DNA from 2 places in the Bombilactobacillus folatiphilus genome. Region 2 is predicted to be linked to the other one. Evidence: predicted binding sites of a transcription regulator. Region 2 holds the regulator's gene; the other holds the start of a gene.

Region 1 (12,211 bases), 420 kb from region 2:
TAATGAGATACTTTTTTCATTTAATTCATGGGTAAATGATAAAGCAATTAAGTTGGTTGGATGACAATGCATCACCACACGCTGATTGGCATCTACTTTTAAACGCTCAATATGCGACATCAAATGACTGGGAAATTCCGAAGTTGGCTGAGCTCCATCATCGTAGCCCCATAGTAAGTCTGCATGTTGACCATCAGAAGTGATTCTAACCAAACCTAAATCTAAATTTGGCTGATGAATCACATTTCGAAAATAGCGCCCAGTCGCTGTCACCAAGAAGTACTCCCCCGCTAAGGCACTGGCATCAAAGCCTAAATCCAGCGTCCTCTTAACATGATTTAAATCACTAAATTCACTAACATCATCTGCTGTTAAGCGTAAAGAAACATTGCCGCCATTTCTTTCATCCCAACCTTCTTGATAAGAAGCCTGTGTAATTTCGCAAACTTTTTGCACATATTTCGAATCACTAAAACTTGTCATTGGCCTAATTCTCCCATATTATTTTTAATTACTTTTACCGCTTAAATTGAACTTTTTGTTCATACTGCCGAATTTCTTTCAACCAATCCATTCCTACTGGCACATTATTTTTCAAACAAAACTCATCCCAAACCGCACCAAAAGGATAAGATTTTAATTCTTCCGTTTCGACTAAACGTTGTGTAAAGTCATAATGCAATTCATCGGATTTTAATTGATCTAATGGAGCTAACATAGCTTGCAATAAAGCTTTTTGCGTTGCCCGCGCACCTACGACCCAAGCAGCAACACGATTAATTGTTGCATCGAAGAAATCTAAACCAATATTAGTTTTGTCCAGTTCATTATCACGAACTAAAGAACGAGTAATCCGTTGCAAAGTATCATCAAAGATAACAACATGATCACTATCCCAACGTACTGGCCGTGAAACATGAAGCATTAAACCTCGACCAAACGGTAAAAAGGCCGAAAACTTATCAGAAACGTCTTCCGTAGGATGCCAATGTCCTGCGTCAATCGTCCATAACTTATTACGAGTAATAGCATAATTGTTATAGAACAAATGTGACCCAACCGTATAGGATTCCACTCCGGTTCCAAATAATTTACCCTCAAATGATTCCAAAGTGTTATTTTCATCGTAAGGTTCTTTAATAATTTCATCCAAGGATTCCAGCATTCTCAGCCGTGGCGTAGCTTTATCAATTGGATTATCCTTAAAACCATCGGGCATCCAAAAATTATTAATGGAGCGTTGTCCTAATTCTTGACCAAAATAATTAGAAATTTTCCGCGATTGTTTTCCTACTTGAATCCAAAAATCACGAATATCTTTTTCCGGACTAGCTAAGGTAAAATTATTTTTCATTTTGGGATGTGAGAAAAAGGTTGGATTCATATCCAAACCAATTTGTTCTTCTTTAGCCCAATCCACCCAATATTGAAAATCTTCAGGACCAATTTCGTCAAAATCTTTTTTTCGATCTGTAACAGCATATAAAGTATGCAATTGCACCTTATGATGTCCGGGAATTAACGATAACGCCTCATGCAAATCAGTTGTTAATTCAGCAGGAGTTTGCGCAATACCAGCATAGTCGCCACTAACACCAATCCCACCGGTTAATTCTTGTTCTGGATTGACAAAACCGTGAATATCATCACCTTGCCAACAATGTACGGATAATTTAACTTTTTTCAATTGCTCCATTGCTTTTTCAGTATCGACACCAATTTCAGCATAGCGTTCTTTAGCTGTTTGATAAGCAGCTTGAACTGTTTGATCTTTAGTCATAACTTCCATATCTCCTTACTTTGATTTGTTATCCTTTATGAACTTTGGTCTGCCATTGAGTCAAATGTTGGCTCATGTCTTGTTGCGGTTGATAATGTTTTAAATCAAAAGAATTCACAATAATACTTCTTGCTAAATAAACATTTAAAATCTCGCCTTGCGAAATCATCTGGACTATCAAATTACCAATGGCAGTGGCTTCAGTTGGTCCCGCCTCCACATTCACCCCCGCAATATTGGCAGTTAATTGATTCATCAAACTGACATTAGCGCCTCCGCCGACAATATTTAATGTATCAATTGATGAACCTAAGATTTCATCAAGTTTTTGTAATTCGTTTGCATAGTACAATGACAAGTTTGAATAAGCAGCCATGGCAATTTCTCCCGGTGTTTGGGGGACTACTTGCTTCGTCTGACGACAATAAGCTTGTACTTCCTGAATCATATTTGCAGGATTTTGAAAGCGGGAATCATTGACATCAATATATTGTTGAAAAGGCCGTTCTTGTTGTGCCAACTGTGCTAATTGCGCAAAACTATATTTTTCATGCAATTCTTTTTGAATATTTTGAATAATCCATAATCCCATAATATTCTTCAAAAAACGGTAAGTGCCGTAAGCACCCCATTCATTGGTGTAATTATTTTGAAAAGCTAATGTTCCATTTTCTGGAATATTTAATTCTGCACCAATTAACGACCAGGTCCCTGAACTCAAGTAAGCCCAATGCTGACCTAAACCAGGCGTTCCCACAACTGCTGAAGCGGTATCATGAGTGGCTACCGTAATGACTTTTGCTTGTGGCAAATCATAATCCGGAAACTTTGCAGTTTGTAATTCACCCAAAACGGTTCCTGGATCAACTAATTTAGGAAACTGCGTGGCATTAACATTAACTTTTTGCAACAAGTTTTCATCAAAAAGACCTTCTCGCAAACTCAACATCTGCGTTGTAGAAGCATTAGTTACTTCGGTGACCGCCTGATCCGTCAAGACGTATCCTAAATAATCTGGAATCATCAAAATTTTATCCGTGTTTGCCAATAAATCTTTATCTTCTTCAAAGAGTTGGTACAGCGTATTAAAATCTAAAAATTGAATACCCGTTTTTTGATAAATATATTCTTTAGACAAGTCAGATGTTAATTCTTGAATCGCATTTTTTGTGCGTGCATCACGATAGGAAACCGGATCTTTCAGTCTTTGACCTTGTCGACCTACCAAAACATAATCCACCGCCCAAGTATCAATTCCTAAGGTGATGTGCTCAAATCCGGCTTTCTTGACTTTTTGCAGACCAACTAAAATTTCTTCTAAAATATGATCAATATTCCAACAATCATGTCCTTCTTTTTGCGTAAAACCATTAACAAATCGATGCATTTCTCGTAACTGTAACTGACCATTGATTAATTGACCTAACATTAAACGACCACTGGAAGCACCAATATCAATTGCGACATAAGTGTTGGTCACTGAATTCACCTCCAGAACATTTAAGAATTTACTAGTTATGCTTGGTTCGAAAACGTTTTCGAAAATTATTTAATCATACTAAAGTAAGCGATTCAATGACATTTTTCTTGATAATTAGTATCATTTGAATAGGTAATTCTAGCTTTAATTTCTAATCGATTAACATACTACTTCAGCAAAAAAGTTTATGAATAAAATCACAGTTTTTAATTGAAATGCTTTTGCCATCATGACATAATCAAAACTGCAGGGATAGTTTTAAAATTTAAAAAGGGGTTTTAATTATGAAAATTACTGCAGCTGTTGTTCAAAAACAAGGCGATCCATTCACTGTTGAAAACGATATTGAACTTCACGAAGTCGGACCTACTGACTTACAAATTCATATGGTTGCCAGTGGTATTTGCCATTCCGATGAAGCCATTCGAAAGGGTGATGCTTCCGTAGGTTATCCGGCAATTTTAGGTCATGAAGGTTCTGGAATTATTGAAAAAGTGGGTTCAGAAGTTAAAAAATTTCACATCGGTGACCATGTCATTCTATCTTTTTACGCCGATGGAATATGTGATAACTGTTTAAAAGGTGTCCCAACTCAATGTCGAAACTATGCAGACTATAACCTATCTGGGGTCCGCGCTGATGGTGACGACCAATTTAAACAACAAGGTCACCATGTTTCCAACATGTTTAATCAATCCTCATTTACCACTACAACTGTCGTAGATCAAAGAAATGCTGTCAAAGTTGATCCCAGTTTAGATTTGCGCAAATTAGGGCCTTTAGGTTGTGGATATGTAACCGGTTCCGGAACTGTTTTTAATACTTTAAAACCAAGACCTGGTGATACCATCGCCATCTTTGGAACCGGTGCCGTAGGATTAGCAGCCATGATGGCTGGTAAAATTTCAGGTTGCACCAAAGTTATTGCTGTCGATGTCGTGCCCGATAGACTAAATTTGGCCAAACAATTAGGCGCCACTGACGTGATTAATAGCAACGAACAAGACCCCGTGACTGAGATTCAAAAGTTAACTAATGGTTATGGTGTGGATTGGACGGTTGATACCACTGGTATTCCCGCAGTCATTAAAAATAGTGTCTTGGCTTTAGCTCAAGGTGGTACTTGCGCAGCTATTGCCGTGACCCCAAAATTATTAGAAATTTCTACATGGAACGATTTATGTGTTGATGATCGCAAAGTTGTGGGCGTCAATATGGGTGATTCCATTCCGCAAGTCGATATTTCACGATTAATTGAATTTTACAAATTGGGCTGGTTTGCCTTTGACAAAACAGAAAAATTCTATGATTTTAAAGATATTAATCAGGCCAATGCCGACTCCATTTCCGGTCAAACTATTAAACCAGTTTTAATCATTGATCCTAATTATCAAGTCGGTGCCTAATGCATCATCTCAGTAAATGGTAATTTGATCTAAAATTGCCAACATTTATCGTCACACCAAAAAATCTTAACTTCACTTTGAAGATAAATATCATTATGAAATTAAGATTTTTTATATTCTTATGTTTAATTTTGGCTGATTAATTTATTCGTAATTTACCACCTCAACTATAAATGAAACACTTCATGTAAATCTACGGTGACCGGACTTTGATCGGAATTAGTCTCCATTAATGGCTCCATATAAGCCCACCATTTTTGACAAGCTGGACTCTGAGCTATTTGTTGATATTTTTCATAATTATCCACTTCTAAATATGCAAATAAATTACCGGTCTTTTTATCTAAAAAAATCGAATAATTGTGTGCGCCAGCATCAAGCAATGCTTGTTTCATTTCTGGAAATAAATTATTGTGACGGCGCTCATATTCTTCGTATTGATCAGGATACACATGCATTAATTGTGCCAATCGTTTAGTCATCTTATCAGTTCCTTTCTCCATATCTTTCCGAAGTAATCTGCTCCAACGATTTACCTTGAGTTTGTGGCGTCCAAATGGTTCCAATTAATAAAGAAACGATCAATAGTAAAATCATCGCTATCCCCGCAGCTTTAAATCCTAAACTTGATAAAATCACGGGAAAAACAATTGACCAAATACCCGTAGCACCTCTGACGATAAAAAACATAATTCCTTGTGATCCAGCACGATATTTTGTGGGAAATAATTCTACTGCCCACAAAGCATACCAAGCTTGGGCGCCAATTCCAGCAGAAAAGCCCCAAATAATAACAAAAGCTAATAGAGCTGCCCAACCAAAGCCCATGAAAGTTAATATAATCCAGGCCACGACTCCCAGCAAAGCACCTACAAAGAAAAATTTACGTTGATTAATTCGATCACCCAATAACGCAAAACCAAAGTAACCCGCCAAAGCCGTACAACCCCAAAGCAAAACTTGTAACAAATTAGCTTGTAAATTGTTTAAACCGCCCACCGTTTCATAAACATATGGCATGAAAAAGCCCATCGCTCCTGAAACTAAATTCCAAAATACATACACACCACACAAAAAGAGTACACTTTTAACTGAAATTTTGTTAGAAAATAATTCCCTGTAAGGATGCGGTTTCCTGCCTGTCAATTGTTCTTGCTTCTTTTCTTGCAGCCAATCTGTGGACTCAGGCAAATCTTTTTGTAATAACCAAGCAATTAACGCAACAATTGCCAAAAAGACAAAAAGTAAACGATTGCCTAATAGATGCAAAGGTGCCAAAAGTGAAGCTGTCCCAAAAATAATTACCGGACCCATTGACCAAGAAAATTGCGAAATACCGATATCATGAGCCCGATTAGTGCCACTGGAAGTTTCGCCAATATACGTCCACGATGCCGGAACACCGGCTCCAACTGCCATACCTGTAATTAAAAAGCCAATTAGCAGCATAAAGAAATTTAGTGAAAAAACAATCGTTAACGCACCAACAATATAAAATAGCATGTCATAAGTGTAAATCAACTTTCGACCATATTTATCTGATAAATGTCCGCCAATAATCGCTCCCAAAGCTGAACCAAAAGCATTCGCACTCAAAGCTCCCAGCAGGCCAACTGCAAAACTGCTCAGACCAAATTCTTTTTGCCATAACGTCAAGCCCGAAGCACCAGCCACAATTGAACCAGAATCTAAAAAATTAGTTAACGAAACCGCCCAAGTTGCAAAACGTTTATTTTGTTTCATATTTTTCAGTCCTTTAACTAAATTATTTCAATCAGCCAATTGAATACGCTTCCCATTATAAAAAGCCAACTAAAACAATAACAATGACACAAAAATAGTTTTTCGGTATCATTTAACAATTCATTTGAATTCGGTTACATTATGTAAATTGCCAATCGCTGTCATTTAAAAAGTTTATAAGACTAATTCTCCGTAAATTAGTTTATTGATCCGCCACAATTATTTGCAGATTAATTTAATTAAACGCTTGCATTTCAAATCTACAAGTGTGATAATCGTAACAAATCTTGTCTTTCATTCCTCTTAAAAGACCTGTTTGTGTATTAGCAAATGAAACCGCTTTATTTTTGTAAAAAGAAAATGGATAGCTAAATGAAATCTCAAATTTTTAAACAATTACAGAAATTAACATCAATTGAGAGGCTTCAGCTTATTGATCATCATTTTATTAATGATCTCCCCCACAGTGTTGTCGGCAATGCCGATCAAGATCACTGGGACGATGTAACGTTATGTAACGATTATTTTTTCCAACACAATTCTATTTATCTCAGTAAGCACAACCGCTTTGCACCTTATCCCAAGCATTCTCACAAATTTTTGGAATTGAATTATATGTTTGACGGTAGTTGTCACCAAAAAGTTGATGAGCAAGAGGTCACCTTACATACCGGTGATTTGCTTTTAATGGATATTGGCTGCAATCATTCTATTGAAACTTTGGGTGAACATGATTTATTAATTAACTTGCTATTTAGAAATCAAAATATCACTTTTGATTTATTGAACGATATTTATACTAAAAATAGTCTGACATATAATTTTTTATCTAACATTTCTTTAGGTAAAATCAATTTAGAAAAATACATTATTTTTCCCAAAAATTCTGATATTGAAGTCACAATGAATGCCATCATTAATGAATATTATCAGAAAGAAAATTTTTCCAACACCATCATGGAATCTTATTTAAATATTTTATTCGCCAAAATTATCAGACATTATCCATTGCCCACCCAAGCTATTCATAATAATCAACAGGAATTAGTTTTTACTTGTCTCAAGCAAATCGAAAAAAATTATCAGACAATCACATTGGCTGATTTAGCAACACAATTAGGTTATAACAAAGAATATTTAGGCAGCTTGATTCATAAGGTGACCAACAGTAATTTTTCCGATTTAAAAACTCAACAACGATTAATCCAGGCGAATAATCTCTTGAAGTCTAGTCTTCTACCAATAGATAAAATTATTACGCAAGTGGGAATCAACAATAAAAATTTTTTTTACAAAAAATACCGGCAATTTTATGGAATATCTCCTGGTCAAGCCCGTCAAAGAGCCTTGAATTGTTAATATTCTCAGATATTTACTTTTCAAGACACCTTTATCGTCGATATCAACTACTGTTTAAATGCAAAGTTAAGCGTTTTTAAATACTGCTTTACAATCAACTGACCTATCGAAAAGCGCAATTTTGCTGATGATCATTAATCACGCCAACTGCTTGCAAATACGAATAAATAATCGTGGGACCCACAAATTGAAAACCTAATTGCTTAAATTGAATCGCAATACGCTCTGACAGGGGCGACTTGGCTGGAACTTGTGTCGTCGTTGACCAACTATTTTGTTGCACCTGATTGTCCACTAATCCCCACAAATAATGATCAAAACTGCCAAATTGTTGCTGGACACGCAAAAAAACTTGTGCATTATTGACCATTGCTGTCAACTTGCGACGATTACGAATAATCTGCGCGTTTTGCATCAATTCAGCAATTTTATTTTCATCATAATGTGCGATTAAACGATAATCGAATTGATCAAAAGCTGTCTGCATCGCCATTTGTTTATGCAAAATCGTTACCCAACTCAAGCCTGCCTGCATGATTTCCAAGATAAGCCACATAAATAATTGCTGATCGTCATGTTTGGGCCGACACCACTTCGTATCGTGATATTGTTGTTCCAATGAATCGTCATGAACCCATGCGCAACGTTGCACCATCTATCATCTGTCCTTTCATTCCATTAAATTACTGGGCGCTTTTCGATTATAATAACGCAAATCAACTTGCCCGCTATCTTCATGAACCACTAAATGCACCATAGCCGCATTAGCAATTTCCACCAGTTGACTAACATGGTCGATGCCTAACAAGCGCTGGACTAACACGCGCCCCACGGTCCCATGACACACCAGCAACACTTTTTGATGAGGATTATTCTTGATTAAATCTTGCTCAAACGCCAATAAACGCTGACCTAAGTGCGCGTAACTTTCACCAGTGCTATATTTGGTATACTCTTCGGTTGAATAACCCCATGCATCAAAAACTTGCGGATAATGCGTTTGCAACCAATGCTCATCCTGTCCGTCCCAATCACCGTAATCAATCTCACGCAACCGTTCATCAATCTGCAATGGCAATTGTTCTTGACTCAAAATCTGCGCGGTTTGAACCGCTCGCTGTAGAGGACTGGTATATAAAGCATCAATTTGATTCATGTCTAAACTGGCTTTTAACGTTTTAACTTGCTGAATTCCCTGGTCATTCAAGGGTAAATCCGTTCCTGCACCATTCATTTTGCCAGTTTTATTAGTATCAGTTTGACCATGACGTACAATATATAAATCTAACACTTTAAAACCTCACTTTAATTGCTTGTTTTTATACTGATCTAATATCGCTCGTGAACGTTCAATACTCGTTTGACACTGCTCGTAATTCTCACTCATATAAGCATAATAAATAATATCCACCAACATTAATTGTGCTTGCAACGAATGCGTCGCGGCCACACGAATCTTGCCTTCTCGCGATTGCGATGTTTGCAAACTCACATCGGCCAACTGCTGCAAATGGTTTTTGCCTAATGCAGTCGTAGTGATTAATTTAACTCCATTTTGCCGCGCGTATTTGGCTAAAGTTAAAGCTTCCGGTGACTCCCCCGTATTAGAAATAATCCACAACACCACTTGCTGCGTGGCTGTGTTCACCACCAACGGTAATAATTGATTCAAATCAGCACTACTAACCACGCCAATTCCTAATCGTGACCATTTCTGCGCCAGATCTTGAGCCACCAGATTAGAAGCACCAACACCAAAAGTTAAAAATTGTTGACCGTGCCCTAACAATTCGACCACTTGTTGAATTGTGGCATCAGTTAGGTTATCGCTAGTTTCCTGTAAAGAACGTTGCGCATTGTCTACCAATTTGTTTTTGATAGAGGCCACACTTTCATGCGCGGTTAATTCTTGATGGATGGCCGACGCAACTTGCTGCTTTGTCAAATCCGCCGACAATTGTAATTTCAAACTATTATAATCCGCATAACCCAAGCTTCGCACGAAACGACTGACTGCTGCCGGACTCGTTTTTGTTGCTGCCGCTAATTTTTGGCCTGTCATTGTTAAAACTGTCTGAGGATGCGCGCTGACATATTTCGCTAAAATTCGATCAGTTTTGGACAATGATGCAAATAAATTGGCAATATTTCCCTGAACACTCATTTCGTGGACGCTTTCTGCCAAGCTAGCTGGACAGCTTGGGCAATCCGATCATCACTTTGTTGCAATAATTGATCTGCTTGTCTTTCATTGGTTTGGGTCAAAATCATGACAATTGCGGTTTTCGGACGTTGATGAGCAGCGTCAAAAGTTGTTTGAGCGGTGGCAGCGTCACAATCGGTAGCCCGTTGAATAATACGTTTTGCACGATCAATTAATTTGGCATTAGTGGGCTGGACATCTACCATCAAATTACCATAAACCTTGCCTGCTTCAATCAAGGCCGTTGTCGAAATCATATTCAAAACTAATTTTTGCGCCGTTCCCGCCTTCATACGCGTCGAACCGGTCACCACTTCTGGTCCGGTGACCACCTCAATCGGAAAATCGGCGTGTTGGCTTAGCTCTGCTTCCGGATTACAAGCCAGTGAGCCGGTCTGAGCACCGACTGAACGGGCATAATCCAAACCACCAATTACATAAGGCGTCCGCCCAGATGCAGCAATCCCCAAATAAAAATCATGCGAACCAAAGTTGCGCGCCACTAAATCTTGTTTGCCTAATTCAACACTATCTTCAGCGCCTTCAACAGCCTGCAACATTGCTTGCTCTCCCCCCGCAATCAACGCTTGAAACATAGTAGGGGCTACACCATAAGTCGGCACCGTCTCAGCAGCATCGAGCACTGCCAAGCGCCCACTAGTTCCCGCGCCACCATAAAAGATATGCCCGCCTTGGCGCAAGCTAGCCCGAATTGCAGTGACCACGTTAGTAATTTGCATTAAAACAGCTTTTTGTCCAATGATTTGGGGGACAGTTTGATCTTCTTGATTAATCAGCGTCAAAATTTCTTGCGTGGATAATTCGTCAATATGTGTAGAATGGGGATTTTGTTGTTCAGTTGATTGCATCCCAGTTCATCTACCTTTTCTGATTTTTTTGAAATTAAATTACATAAAAAATATAAAAAGTTGAAATTAAATTTCTTTAAGCTATAATTTAACCATCATCACACCTGTTGTCAATCAAAAATTATCAGGAGGCAAAATTTTGAGTTACTTAATCGGCATCGACTGTGGCGGAACCCACATTATGGGACAATTGTGGCAAACCCAACCGGAAAAACTTTTAACAGAAGTGCCCGGCGAACCCGGCAATCTGACCTTAAATTATGACACCGCCGTCGCCAATCTTGAACATGTACTAGACGAGCTTTTATCCACTTGTCCAGCAGCACCAGAGCAAATTCTAATCGGTCTGGCCGGCTTAGAAGCCAGTGGTCAAGCAACCAAACTGCAAAAACAGCTCGTAGCCCAATATCATTTGCCTATTCAATTGGTCAGTGATGCCAAACTTGCTTTGCTGAATGGTCTTCAAGGACAAGATGGTATGTTGATTATTGCAGGTACGGGTTCCGTAATTTATGCGCGGCAGCAAGGACATTTTTTCCGCAATGGCGGTTGGGGTTATATTCTAGGTGATGAAGGCAGCGCATTCGATATTGCCAAAACAGCTCTGCAACAAGTGCTGAAAGCTTACGATAATGACACCTTGAGCTCCTTAACACAACCGTTACTAACCAAATTGCAAGCTACTGATATTCAAGACGCTGTGCACACTTTTTATAATCAAGATCGTACTCAAAATGCCCAATTGGCAATGACAGTGGCTAATCTAGCACAACAAAACAATCCAGAAGCCCAATATATTATTGAATTGTGTGCCAAAAAATTAAGTCAACAAGCCTTGAATTTATTACACCACCATCAAATGACTTTGCCTACCAAAATCGTTTTATCTGGTTCAGTATTACTCAATAATCAAGCATTTCAAACTGCTTTGAAACAAAGCATTCAATCGCAAATTTCTGCTATCGACTTCTTACCCGTTAGTCATAATAATGCCCACGGTGTGCTGTATTGGCATTATTGGCAATAAAAAAAGTTTTGCCGTCTACTTTTCAATAGATGACAAAACTTTTTTATTCACTTTGAACGCGATAAGCCAAAGCAAAGTTGCCTAAAGTGGCTGAACCATTATTTTTCACCCGCGGCATGGTGAGATATTGATCTAACGCCGGAACTTGCACATAGCCACCTAACAGTTGATTAAATTGGGCACGAACTTTTGTCAAAAAGTCTTCACTAATCACACCGCCACCAAAAACAATATTATCTGGACGCAAAATCATTGTTTGTTGAATCGCCGCTTGTGCTAAATAATAAGCCATAATATCCCAAACTTGATGATCGTGCGAAACATCTTGACCTTTAACACCTAAG
Region 2 (12,211 bases):
AATTGAACCAAGCTTTCGCTATTATTGATCAAGCAATGTTCGATCTCGCGAATGATCAAATCCAATTACCACAAAATGCAGCAGAAATCGGCTGGTAGTTTTGGCACTTTATGTTAAAGTAGAATTAATTTTAGCTAAAGAGGTTCAAGATGGTTCAGTCGATTAATACCAAGGTAGATCTGGTAATGAAAGCAACGTCACATTTGGGTATGGAAACTTACGGGCAAATTATGATTGGCGATCGCGGCTTTGAGTTTTTTGATGATCGGAATGTGCAAAATTATATTCAAATTCCGTGGGTGGAAGTCGAGTATGTGATTGTTTCAATTATGTTTGGTGGTAAATGGATTCCGCGGTTTGCGTTGCAAACTAAAACTAATGGAACATATACCTTTTCTGCACGTCGGCCCAAGCCTTTGTTAAGAGCGATTCGCGAATATCTTGATACTCAACGAATTGTTCGTTCATTGACTTTTTTGCAAGTGGTCAAACGCGGTGTTAAAAATATTTTTCATCACTAAAAAAACTTCAGCAAACGTGTGCTGAAGTTTTTTAATCGATTAAGTCTTCCCATTGTTCTTCGACTTGTTTCTTTTGTTGTTGCAGGGAATCCAATTGTTCTTGTAATTCTTGCAGCTTTGAATAACTGCTTAAATTTTCTGGAGCCAGCATTTCCTGATTAATAGAAGCAATTTGTTGGTCGAACTCATCAATTTGTTGTTCCAAAGCAGCCAATTTCCGCTCTTTTTTCCGCTGGGCACTTTGTTGTTTTTTAGCTTCTTGGTAATTCTGTTGCCCTTGGTTAGTTTGGGGCAAATCGGTTTCAGAAGAGGGCGTTTGTTCGGCTTTTAAAGCGTTTGTTTCCGCCTTTTTAGCCAAGTAATAATCGTAATTGCCAAGATAAATTTCACTAGTAGTAGTCTGTAATTCCAAAATTTTCGTAGAAATTTCATTTAACAAATAACGATCATGTGAAACAAAAAGAACAGTGCCAGCAAATTGTTTTAATGCTTCTTCCAAAATTTCTTTACTTTGAATATCCAAATGGTTCGTTGGCTCATCCATAATTAAAAGATTGTTGTGTTCTAAAGCCAACTTACATAAAGTCAAACGGGCCTTTTCACCACCGGATAAATCGTGGACGATACTAAAGACGCTATCATCTTGGAATAAAAAGGAGCCCAAAATATTGCGGATATCTTTTTCATCCATTGTGGGATTGGCGTCCCAAATTTCATGCAAAACATCTTTACTAGAATCTAACTGATTTAAAGTTTGGTCGTAATAGCCGATTTGCACATTGGTTCCCCAATCAACGGTTCCCGCCAAAGGTTTGAGTTGGTCAATTAAAGTTTTAATTAAAGTGGATTTGCCAACACCGTTAGGGCCAATAACGCCTAAGCGTTCGCCCTTGGTCAAAGTAAAGGAAATTTTTTGGTCTAGAGTTTTGTCAGGATAGCCCGTTTTAAGATCCTGAACTTTCAAAACATCGTTTCCGCTATTTTTCTGAATCGTAAATTGAAAATGAACGTTATTTTCATTGCCTTGTGGGCGCGGTAAACGTTGCAATTTCTCCAGTTGCTTACGACGACTCTGGGCACGCTTGGTTGTCGAAGCACGGACAATGTTTTTCTGAACAAAATCTTCCATTTTTTTGATTTCATCTTGTTGCTTATTGTAAGCTTTCCAAGCTAGCTCCAAGTTTGTGGCCCGTTCCTTTAGATAACGCGAATAATTCCCCGTGTAATGTCGCAGCGACCCGTGTTCTAAAGCGTAAACTTCTTTAATTGTATGGTCTAAAAAATATTGGTCGTGTGACACAATCAATAATGCGCCGCGATATCCTTGAAGATATTTTTCCAACCAGTTGAGTGTGTCAATGTCTAAATGGTTCGTCGGCTCATCCAAAATTAAAAGGTCATGCTGCTCCAACAACATTTTGGCAAAGGCTAGACGTGATTGCTCTCCTCCAGATAAATTGAGAGCTTGATCAGCAAAGCGCTTTTCTGGAAAACCAAATCCTGCCAAAACTGATCGAATTTCTGAGCGAAAACCGTAACCATTTTCGTCTTTAAATTTGATTTGTAATTGATCATATTGCTGGAGCAATTTTTGATAACTGGTGGAATCAGAAGTAGCGCCTGGTTGTGCCATTTGTTGCTCTAATTGGTGTAAACGTTGTTCATCTTGGATGACCTTATCAAAAATGCGTTCCATTTCTTCATAAATAGTATTTCCGGACTGAAAAGTTGGATTCTGAGCCAGATACCCGATACTTAATTGATTCTGGTAAATCATTGTTCCAGCATCAGGTTCATGTTCTTGATTGATGATTTTTAATAGGGTGGACTTGCCCGCGCCGTTAGGGCCAACAAGTCCAATTCGAGCTTGGTCAGCGATTTGAAAATTCAGATGACTGAATAAAACGTCGCTGCCAAATCGTCGTTCAATGTTTTGTCCTTGTACAATTAACAATTTCAGACTCCTAAAAAATAAATTCTTGTTCATTCCTATTCTAACACGGGGAACAATTGGACTATATAAAAGTTAATTTAATTGGATAATAAGTTGTTCGAAAGTTATTTTGTAATTGTTATTTAATTGTAACTTTAACTCGAAGTAATGATTGTTTGATTTTTTAATAAATAATCTGTTATGTACGTTAAGAATCTGACGGTTATTGACTATTGGTTAAGCTGAAATTACAAAATGTTGAAATTATTTTCTTGCTTTTTGTTAAAAAATTCTACTAATTTTAAGCAATAAATGCCTAATTAGCTTGCATTGTGATTTTAGTTACTTGACATTATCGCACTGATTAGTAGATACTGTTAATAATATCTCTATATTATTTCACAAGGAATGTTTATTATGACAAAATACCAAATACCAAATGCAACAATCAAGCGATTACCACTTTACTATCGTTATTTCCAGTTTTTAAATGACTCTAAGAGAGACAAAATTTCTTCAAGCGAATTGGCCAAAGCTGTCCAAGTAGATAGTGCCACTATTCGGCGTGACTTCTCTTATTTTGGTTCATTAGGCAAACGTGGTTATGGCTATGAAATTGCCCCGATGCTCGAATTTTTTAAGGAATTATTGAATCAAAGTCAAACAACGAAAGTCGCTTTAGTTGGGGTCGGTAACTTAGGTAGTGCGCTACTCAATTATAATTTCTCGCAAACGAATAATATTCAAATTACGGCGGCGTTCGACAATAATCCATCATTAATTAATACCGTGGTTAATGGTGTTCGCGTTTATAATGTTGATGATTTAGCGACAGAACTGACGACGCAAGAAATTGATGTTGTGATTTTGTCCGTGCCTGTTGCTAGCGCTCAAAAAGTGGCCGATCAATTAGTTGAGGCGGGCGTAAAGGGCATTTTGAATTTTACGCCCATCAGAGTGGCCACACCAGACACAGTGCGCGTGCATAATGTTGATTTAGCAAATGAATTGCAGACGTTAATTTACTTTTTAAATAATTATAGCTAATGGAGGCCTTTACTTGGAACCATTATTCTTGCGGCCAGTTTTTCAAGAAAAAATTTGGGGTGGAACGCAGTTAGCCAAGCGTTTTGGTTACTCGTTACCACCACGGCCAAAAATTGGTGAGTGTTGGGCCATTTCAGCACATCCGCACGGTTTGTCTTATGTTCAAAATGGTTTCTTCCAAGGTCAATCGTTAGCCCAACTGTGGCAACAAGCTCCGGAATTCTTTGGCTATCCAACAGCTAAAGTCTTTCCGTTGTTAACCAAAATTTTGGATGCTGAAGATAGTTTATCTGTCCAAGTCCATCCTGATAATGCGTATGCAATGCAACATGAAGGCGAATTGGGTAAGACGGAGTGTTGGTATATTATTGATGCGCAGCCGAATTCTTATTTAATTTATGGTCATAGTGCACAGACGCTCCAACAATTAAATGACCTGATTGACAGTGGTGATTGGCAGCATTTATTAACGAAAAAGCCTGTCAAGACCGGGGATTTTATCTTCGTACCTAGTGGCAGTGTTCACGCCTTGAATCGTGGAATCATTGCACTTGAAACACAACAAAGTAGTGATACTACGTATCGCTTGTACGATTACGATCGAGTAGATGCAAAAACGGGGCAGAAACGGGCTCTGCATTTACAACAAGCTAAAGAAACTATTACGGTACCCTTCGTGGCACCACAGTTGACTTTTGACACACAACAAATTGGCCATAGTCGTATCATAAATTATGTCAAACCGCCTATTTCACCATATTTTGCAGTTTGGGGTTTAGAAATTCACGGTGACCAGCTGGCATTGACGCACCAAATCGGCGCGTATACTTTGTATTCAGTAATTGAAGGTTCTGGTCAGCTTCGAATTGGTGATCAAACTTATCCTCTCCGTTTAGGTGACCATTTTATTATTCCTGCGACTATCAAAAATTGGCAAATTCAGGCTTCTTCGTTACATCTAATTGCTTCAGAGGCAACAGGTGAATAAAATTTTTCAATAGATTGTGGTATAATTAAAAACTGAAATTATCAAAACTGATTAAACGAGGTTTTATTGTGCAAAATCTAAATGTTAAACGGATCCTGTATCATTTAGTCCAAGTTTTCTTAGTGTTAGCGGTGGCAGGCTTTTTTTATATTGAATGCCAACTAGCTTTAACGGGCAGTTTAACGCATGGTTACCAAGCGTTATTTAGAGATATGAGTTTAAGTCCGTTGACAGTTCGACTTAATTTGCTTTTTTTAGTTGTCTTGATCACTACTTTAATTGCCATTATTGGTGATTATTGGTGGGGTTTGGCGACATCAATTAGTTTATTAACTATTTTTTTGTATGTTAATTTTCAAAAAATTGTTTCACGTTCAGAGCCGTTGGTGCCTAGTGATTTACAAATGGTTGGTCAAACTAAAGGCTTGACACATATGGTCAGTTGGCAGTCGATTTTAGTTTTGGTGGGCTTCATCGTTGTTTTGATGATTTTAGCTTTTTTCTTACGTAAGTGGACCAAAACTTTTTGGTGTCAGCGCCATGTCATTGTTTGGTCTACGCGGATCGTTGTGGTTTTAGTAGGTGTTGTCACCTTTGGTTTGCTATCGCAAGCTGGTGATGCAGATTCTTTTGTGGGACGACAGTTAACAGTTCGGGGAATCTTAAATAATGAAAACCATCAGTTGGCTAATTATTATAATCACGGAACTATCATTGGCTTTGCCTTTGAAATTCGTTCCACGCCGATGACTAAGCCGGCTCATTATAATCAGCAAACGATGAAAGCTGTAGCTAGTCGGTATCGACGACATTTGGCAACAACGAATCACGGCAAAAAAACTCAAAAAGTTAATATCGTTTATATTTTGAATGAATCGTTAACCAATCCTCAGCGGACGCAGTCGATGTATCCAATTGCCGGTAATAAAAATCCAATGCCGTATATTTCGGGAATTTTGAATCATCCGAACCACACAGAAGCTAGTGGTTACATGGTTTCACCGGGGTTTGGTGGTGGGACGGCCAATATTGAATTTGAAGCCAATACCGGCTTTTCGAATTATTTCTTGCGGTCAACGCCATATCAAGATATTTTGCCCCATAAATTATATTTTCCCAGTGTGTTTCATTATTTAAAAGGCGAAGGTTATACTTCTAAGGCTTATCACCCGTATACGGGAATTATGTATCGGCGCACGCAGGCATATCCAGCGTTAGGAATTAAAACGTTTAAAGATCAAGACAAATTAAAGGGTTTGAAGACAACACAATTTGGTCAATATGCGACGGATGAATCTGCTTATACGAATTTTAACCAACAACAAAAATCTACGAAGCAAATGAGTTTGATGATTACAATGCAAAATCATATGCCGTACGATGCAAAAGTTGGTGTGAAAAGTGCTTATAAATTGCAACATTCGATTAAGGGTGATGTAACCAAAACGCAAAAGTTGCAAACTTATTTCCAAGAAGTGAATGAGTCTGATCAAGCTTTTAAAAAATTAGTGCAGCATTTTCAGGATTCTAAGCAAAAAACACTTATTGTGATGTATGGTGATCATTACCCGGGTGATGGGATTTATGATGATTTGTTAGCTAAGAATACTTTGTATTCGCACACCACACCGTTTGTGATGGCGGCTAATTTTCCATTAAAAACGCACCATTATGATTATTTTTCACCAAATTATATGTCGTGGCATTTGTTGGAGCAATTGAATTATCCGCAAACTCCGTTTTATCAATTATTAGGTCAACTTTATCAACAAGTACCAGTGCTCACGCAATCTTTGCAAATGGATACTTCAGATTTACAGAAATTAAAGCAGCAAGGGCATGATAATCTTAATTATCGAGTTTCGAGTTCCGAGTCTAAACAATGGACGCATTCCAAAGCCTATAAGGATTATCGGTTAGTTGAATATGATATGACTTATGGTAAGAGTTATGCCAAAAAGTACGGCATGTTTGACGTTAAATAAAAATCGCAAAATCTCCTGGCTCAAGAGTCTAGGGGATTTTTTTGTAATAATTTGCCTCCTTGTAATGAAATTTTACCTGTAGCTGGGTTATCGTTTTTTTAACTAATGCAATTTTTTAAAATGAATTGCTTGCATCTATGATAAAACATGTTATTATAGAAATTGTATTAGCACTGTTACTAAATGAGTGCTAAGAGTGCTAAAATCGTTTTTTATTTTGGAGGGATTACTTTGTTAAAGCCATTAGGTGATCGTATTCTGGTACAAGTTGAAGAAGAAAAAGAACAAACAGTTGGTGGGATTGTTTTAGCCAATAATGCTAAAGAAAAGCCCCAAGTTGCTGAAGTTGTTGCTGTCGGCGAAGGTGAAAAGACGCCTGAAGGCAAGATTGTGGCTTTAAGCGTTAAAAAGGGCGACCAAGTTCTTTTTGACAAATACGCCGGTTCAGAAGTTAAGTATGAAGGCCAAAAATATCTTGTTATGCATGAAAAAGATGTCATGGCAATTGTTGAATAATTAAACTATTAATCTTAATTATAATCTAGATAAATAATGAGGTGGCTAAATAATGACTAAGGAAATTAAGTTTTCAGAAGATGCTCGAGCTAAAATGCTTGATGGTGTCAATAAATTAGCAGATACAGTAAAGACAACCATTGGTCCTAAGGGACGTAATGTTGTGTTGGAACAATCTTATGGTTCACCTAACATCACTAATGATGGTGTGACGATTGCCAAAGATATTGAATTAGAAGATCATTTTGAAAATATGGGTGCTAAATTAGTTTCCGAAGTTGCTTCCAAAACTAATGATATTGCTGGTGACGGAACAACAACGGCTACAGTTTTAGCTCAATCCATTATTCAAGAAGGTATGAAGAATGTAACCGCTGGTGCTAATCCGGTTGGTATTCGCAATGGTATTGAAAAAGCTACACAAACTGCTGTTGACGAATTACGGAAAATTTCTCACGAAGTTAGTGGTCGTGACCAAATTGCCCAAGTAGCTGCTGTTTCTTCTGCTAACACTAAAGTCGGTGAATTGATCGCTGATGCCATGGAAAAAGTTGGTCATGATGGTGTTATTACGATCGAAGAATCCAAGGGAATTGAAACAACTTCTGATGTTGTTGAAGGTATGCAATTTGATCGTGGTTACTTGTCACAATATATGGTAACTGACAATGACAAGATGGAAGCTGATTTAGAAAATCCTTATATCTTGATCACGGACAAGAAGATTTCGAATATTCAAGATATTTTACCTTTATTGCAATCCATTGTACAACAAGGAAAATCATTGTTGATTATTGCTGATGACGTTGATGGTGAAGCTTTACCAACTTTAGTGTTGAATAAAGTTCGTGGTACATTCAATGTTGTTGCTGTCAAGGCACCTGGTTTTGGTGATCGTCGTAAAGAACAATTGGAAGATATTGCCATTTTAACTGGTGGGACTGTGATTACGTCTGACTTAGGCTTAGAATTAAAAGACACGACAATTGATCAATTAGGTCAGGCTGGTCGAGTTACAGTAACTAAGGATAATACGACAATTGTACAAGGTTCTGGTGCTAAAGATGCGATTGACGATCGTGTTGATTTCATTAAGAAGCAAATTGATGATACAACATCTGATTTTGATCGTGAAAAATTACAAGAACGCTTGGCTAAATTAGCTGGTGGTGTTGGTGTGATTAAAGTTGGTGCGGCTACCGAAACCGAATTAAAGGAACGTAAATACCGCATTGAAGATGCTTTGAATGCGACGCGCGCTGCCGTTGAAGAAGGCTATGTTGCTGGTGGTGGTACAGCTTTGATGAATGTCATTCCGGCGGTTGCTAAATTAGCTGATAGTGAAACTGGCGACGTTAAAACTGGTATTAACATTGTAAAACGTGCTTTAGAAGCACCGGTTCGGCAAATTGCAGAAAATGCTGGTAAAGAAGGTTCTGTGATTGTTGAGCATATGAAAGATCAAGATGTTGAAATTGGCTATAATGCAGACACTGATAAATGGGTCAACATGATCGAAGTTGGTATTATTGATCCAACCAAAGTTACTCGTTCAGCTTTACAGAACGCTGCTAGTGTTTCCGCTTTGATTTTGACAACCGAAGCAGTTGTTGCTGATAAACCAGAACCTGCTGCTCCAGCGCCAGCTGCTGATCCTAATGCTGGTATGGGCGGTATGATGTAAAAGTTTTACCAATATTTTATTAATAACAAGCAAAATATACCTGAATATATCTGTATAAAAAAGAATACCTGTGGAAAATGTGGACATTTTTCATGGGTATTTTTTTAGTTAAGCACAGTAAATATCTGTGGATAAATATTGGATACATGATTATGTTAGAATGGGTTTTGCTAGGGAAGATGCTGAATTTTAGTGGTATGATAAACACTAATACTGAAGATAAAGAGATAAGGAAAGGGATTTATGAGACTGATTTTTGTTGGGGATGTCATGGGACAATTGGGCATTCAAACATTACAAACATATTTGCCACAAATCAAAGCTAAATGGCGACCGCAAGTAACCATTGTGAATGGGGAGAATGCGGCTAATGGGCGTGGAATTAAAGAAAAACAATTTAAGGAAATTTTAAAAGCAGGCGCTGACGTAATTACATTAGGGAATCATGCTTTTGACCAAAGTGAAGTGCAGGATTTGTTGCAGAAAAATGATAATTTGATTCGGCCTGCTAATTATCCGGGGAATGCCGTGCCAGGCAGTGGCGTTACTGTGAAACAAGTTAATCAAGAACATTTAGCTGTCATTAATTTGCAAGGTCGAGCCATGATGAATCCGCTGGATGATCCTTTTCAAAAAGCACAAGAAATTATTGGTGCGCTGCCAAAAGAGACCAAAATTTTTGTGGACTTTCATGCTGAAGCCACTAGTGAAAAAGCTGCTTTGGCTTATTATTTAGATGGCAGGATAGATGCCTTAGTAGGTACGCACACGCATGTCCAGACTAACGACGCGCGGACGTTATCGAATGGAACGGTCTTTTTAACTGATGTGGGAATGACCGGTGATTATGATGGCATTATTGGCGTTAAGAGTGCTAGCAGTGTGCGGCGGTTTTTGACACAACGACCGACACGCTATGAATTGGCGGAGCATAGCCGGATGCAAATTAATTATTGTGTTGTGGATTTATCGCAAACAAACAAGATTCAAGCATGTCAAATTAATCCAGATCAACCATTTATTTAAGAAATACCAGAGACAAGGGAGTTTGAAGATGCCACAAACCACTAAAGAGACACCGATGATGCAACAATATTTAAAAATTAAAAAAGATTATCCGGATGCGTTTTTGTTTTACCGGATTGGTGATTTTTACGAAATGTTCTACGATGATGCTGTCAAAGGTGCCCAACTTTTGGAGTTGACCCTAACGGCACGTAATAAAAATGCTGCGGATCCTATTCCCATGTGTGGTGTGCCCCACCATGCGGCACAAAGCTATATTGATGTTTTAGTTGATAAAGGCTATAAAGTAGCTGTTTGTGAGCAATTAGAGGATCCTAAAGACGCCAGGGGCATGGTTAAAAGGGGCATTATTAAATTAGTAACGCCGGGGACCAGTTTAGAGGATAAACCTAATCAAAGTCATGAAAATAATTATTTGGCAGCAATTGTTGTTAAAAAGCAAACTTATGGTTTTGCATATACAGATTTATCCACAGGCGAAGTAAAGGTCACCAAGTTACAGAGTTGGGAACAGGTTCAAAATGAATTACTTAATTTACGCTCTAAAGAAGTCGTCGTAGCGTCGGATTTACCTACGGAGCGTCAACAACAATTACAAAAATTAGGGTTATTAGTATCCACGGAAGACCCCCAGCAAAGTTTTGCGGAGGTTCAATTTGTGACGCAATCAGTACAGGATGACACCCAAAAGCAGGCTATTACTTATTTGATTTCGTACTTGGTGGAAACACAAAAACGTTCACTAGCTCATTTGCAGATTGCGCAAGTTTATCAAAATAGTAAATATTTACAGATGGATCACAATGTGCAAAGTAATCTGGAATTATTTCGGTCGTTACGCACTGGGGAAAAAACAGGTACTTTGGCTTGGTTGTTAGATGCGACTAAAACGGCGATGGGCAGTCGGTTGTTGAAGCAGTGGTTACAACGTCCATTATTAGATGTGGAACAATTAAAGCAGCGCCAAAGTATCGTGCAAATTTTCTTAGATAATTTTTTTCAACGAGGAAATTTGCAGGACAATTTGACCAAGGTCTATGATTTGGAACGCTTAGCGGGTCGCGTTTCCTTTGGCAATGTGAACGGTCGTGATTTAATCCAGTTAGTCACATCCTTGGAACAAGTGCCGCAAATCAAGGCTACATTATTAGATTTGCATGAACCATTGATAGACGATTTATTAAGTCAAATGCCCGAATGCCAAGATGTGGTGGACCTAATTGAAGCGGCGATTGTCGATGATCCGCCCATTTCTATCACGGAAGGTAATTTGATTCGCGACGGCTATAATCAGCAATTGGACGATTACCGTGATGCGATGAAAAATGGCAAATCTTGGTTAGTCAAATTACAGGCCGACGAGCAAGCAGCCACAGGGATTAAAAATTTAAAAATTGGTTTCAATCGTGTTTTTGGTTATTATATTGAAGTTACCAATGCTAATAAGGATCAGGTACCGCTAGATCGGTATCAACGCAAACAGACTTTAACGAATGCAGAACGATATATTACACCGGAACTCAAGGAAAAAGAGCATCTGATTTTGGAATCAGAGGAAAAATCTACTTTGCTGGAACACCATTTATTTACGGAAGTGCGTCAGCAAGTCAAAACACAAATTGAACGAATTCAAAAGTTAGCGCAAATTTTAGCACAATTAGATGTTTTACAAGGTTTTGCAGTGGTTAGTGAAGCTCAACATTATGTTCGTCCGCAGTTTACCGAGCAACACGAAGTTCAGATTGTTAATGGACGACACCCAGTTGTGGAAAAGGTCTTAGGGAAACAGCACTATATTCCTAATGATGTACAAATGCGCGATCAAACGGATATTTTGTTGATCACGGGACCGAATATGTCCGGGAAAAGTACGTATATGCGCCAAATGGCACTCATTGTCATTATGGCTCAAATTGGATGCTTTGTGCCGGCAGATGAAGCTACTTTACCAATCTTTGACCAAATTTTTACGCGGATTGGGGCAGCAGATGATTTAATTGCTGGGAACTCTACTTTTATGGTGGAAATGATGGAAGCTAATGATGCTTTGCAGCATGCTACCCAAAATTCGCTAATCATCTTTGATGAAATTGGGCGTGGAACGGCGACTTATGATGGCATGGCGTTGGCTCAAGCAATTATTGAGTATCTGGATAAAGTTGTCCATGCTAAAACGTTTTTTTCCACACATTATCATGAATTAACAGCGTTGGAAGCGGATTTAACCACAGTTCAAAATGTCCACGTCGATGCGACTGAAGAAAATGGACAATTAGTCTTTTTGCACAAGGTTTTGGCAGGTCCAGCGGACAAATCTTACGGAATTCACGTAGCCAAATTAGCAAGTTTGCCGACAAAACTATTAAAACGTGCACAAACTATTTTGGATAAATTGGAACAAAAAAATACAACAACTTTGCCGGCGCAATCCGTCTCAGAACCACAGCCAACCCCAACTTCAGAAGTGGACCAATTGGCGTTGTTTGATGCCCCTAGTTTAGACATTAATCA

The links. Region 2 encodes Rex, which represses fermentation and respiration genes when NADH is low (regulators of the CRP and FNR family bind a similar motif). Its sites were predicted from a motif close to TTGTGAANTANTTCACAA; they were not measured.
Region 1: MOO45_RS07805 (NAD(P)-dependent alcohol dehydrogenase) is a predicted target of Rex. The motif match lies at 3,446-3,463, and genes of this name have one in related genera.

What each region holds. Positions count from the first base shown of each region.
Region 1 covers NZ_CP093366.1:1,568,438-1,580,648, forward strand. Annotated here, with positions in the region: gene rhaD (rhamnulose-1-phosphate aldolase) at 1-483, opposite strand, end outside; gene MOO45_RS07795 (L-rhamnose isomerase) at 518-1,780, opposite strand; gene rhaB (rhamnulokinase) at 1,809-3,209, opposite strand; gene MOO45_RS07805 (NAD(P)-dependent alcohol dehydrogenase) at 3,545-4,666, shown strand; gene rhaM (L-rhamnose mutarotase) at 4,834-5,148, opposite strand; gene MOO45_RS07815 (MFS transporter) at 5,153-6,409, opposite strand; gene MOO45_RS07820 (AraC family transcriptional regulator) at 6,782-7,768, shown strand; gene MOO45_RS07825 (DNA-3-methyladenine glycosylase I) at 7,872-8,423, opposite strand; gene MOO45_RS07830 (histidine phosphatase family protein) at 8,439-9,059, opposite strand; gene MOO45_RS07835 (MurR/RpiR family transcriptional regulator) at 9,069-9,932, opposite strand; gene murQ (N-acetylmuramic acid 6-phosphate etherase) at 9,929-10,840, opposite strand; gene MOO45_RS07845 (BadF/BadG/BcrA/BcrD ATPase family protein) at 10,980-11,867, shown strand; gene scrK (fructokinase ScrK) at 11,911-12,211, opposite strand, start outside.
Region 2 covers NZ_CP093366.1:367,659-379,869, forward strand. Annotated here, with positions in the region: gene MOO45_RS01770 (aspartate aminotransferase family protein) at 1-98, shown strand, start outside; gene MOO45_RS01775 (DUF956 family protein) at 150-521, shown strand; gene MOO45_RS01780 (ABC-F family ATP-binding cassette domain-containing protein) at 553-2,475, opposite strand; gene MOO45_RS01785 (redox-sensing transcriptional repressor Rex) at 2,872-3,501, shown strand; gene MOO45_RS01790 (type I phosphomannose isomerase catalytic subunit) at 3,515-4,489, shown strand; gene MOO45_RS01795 (LTA synthase family protein) at 4,558-6,474, shown strand; gene groES (co-chaperone GroES) at 6,706-6,990, shown strand; gene groL (chaperonin GroEL) at 7,043-8,674, shown strand; gene MOO45_RS01810 (TIGR00282 family metallophosphoesterase) at 8,918-9,700, shown strand; gene mutS (DNA mismatch repair protein MutS) at 9,729-12,211, shown strand, end outside.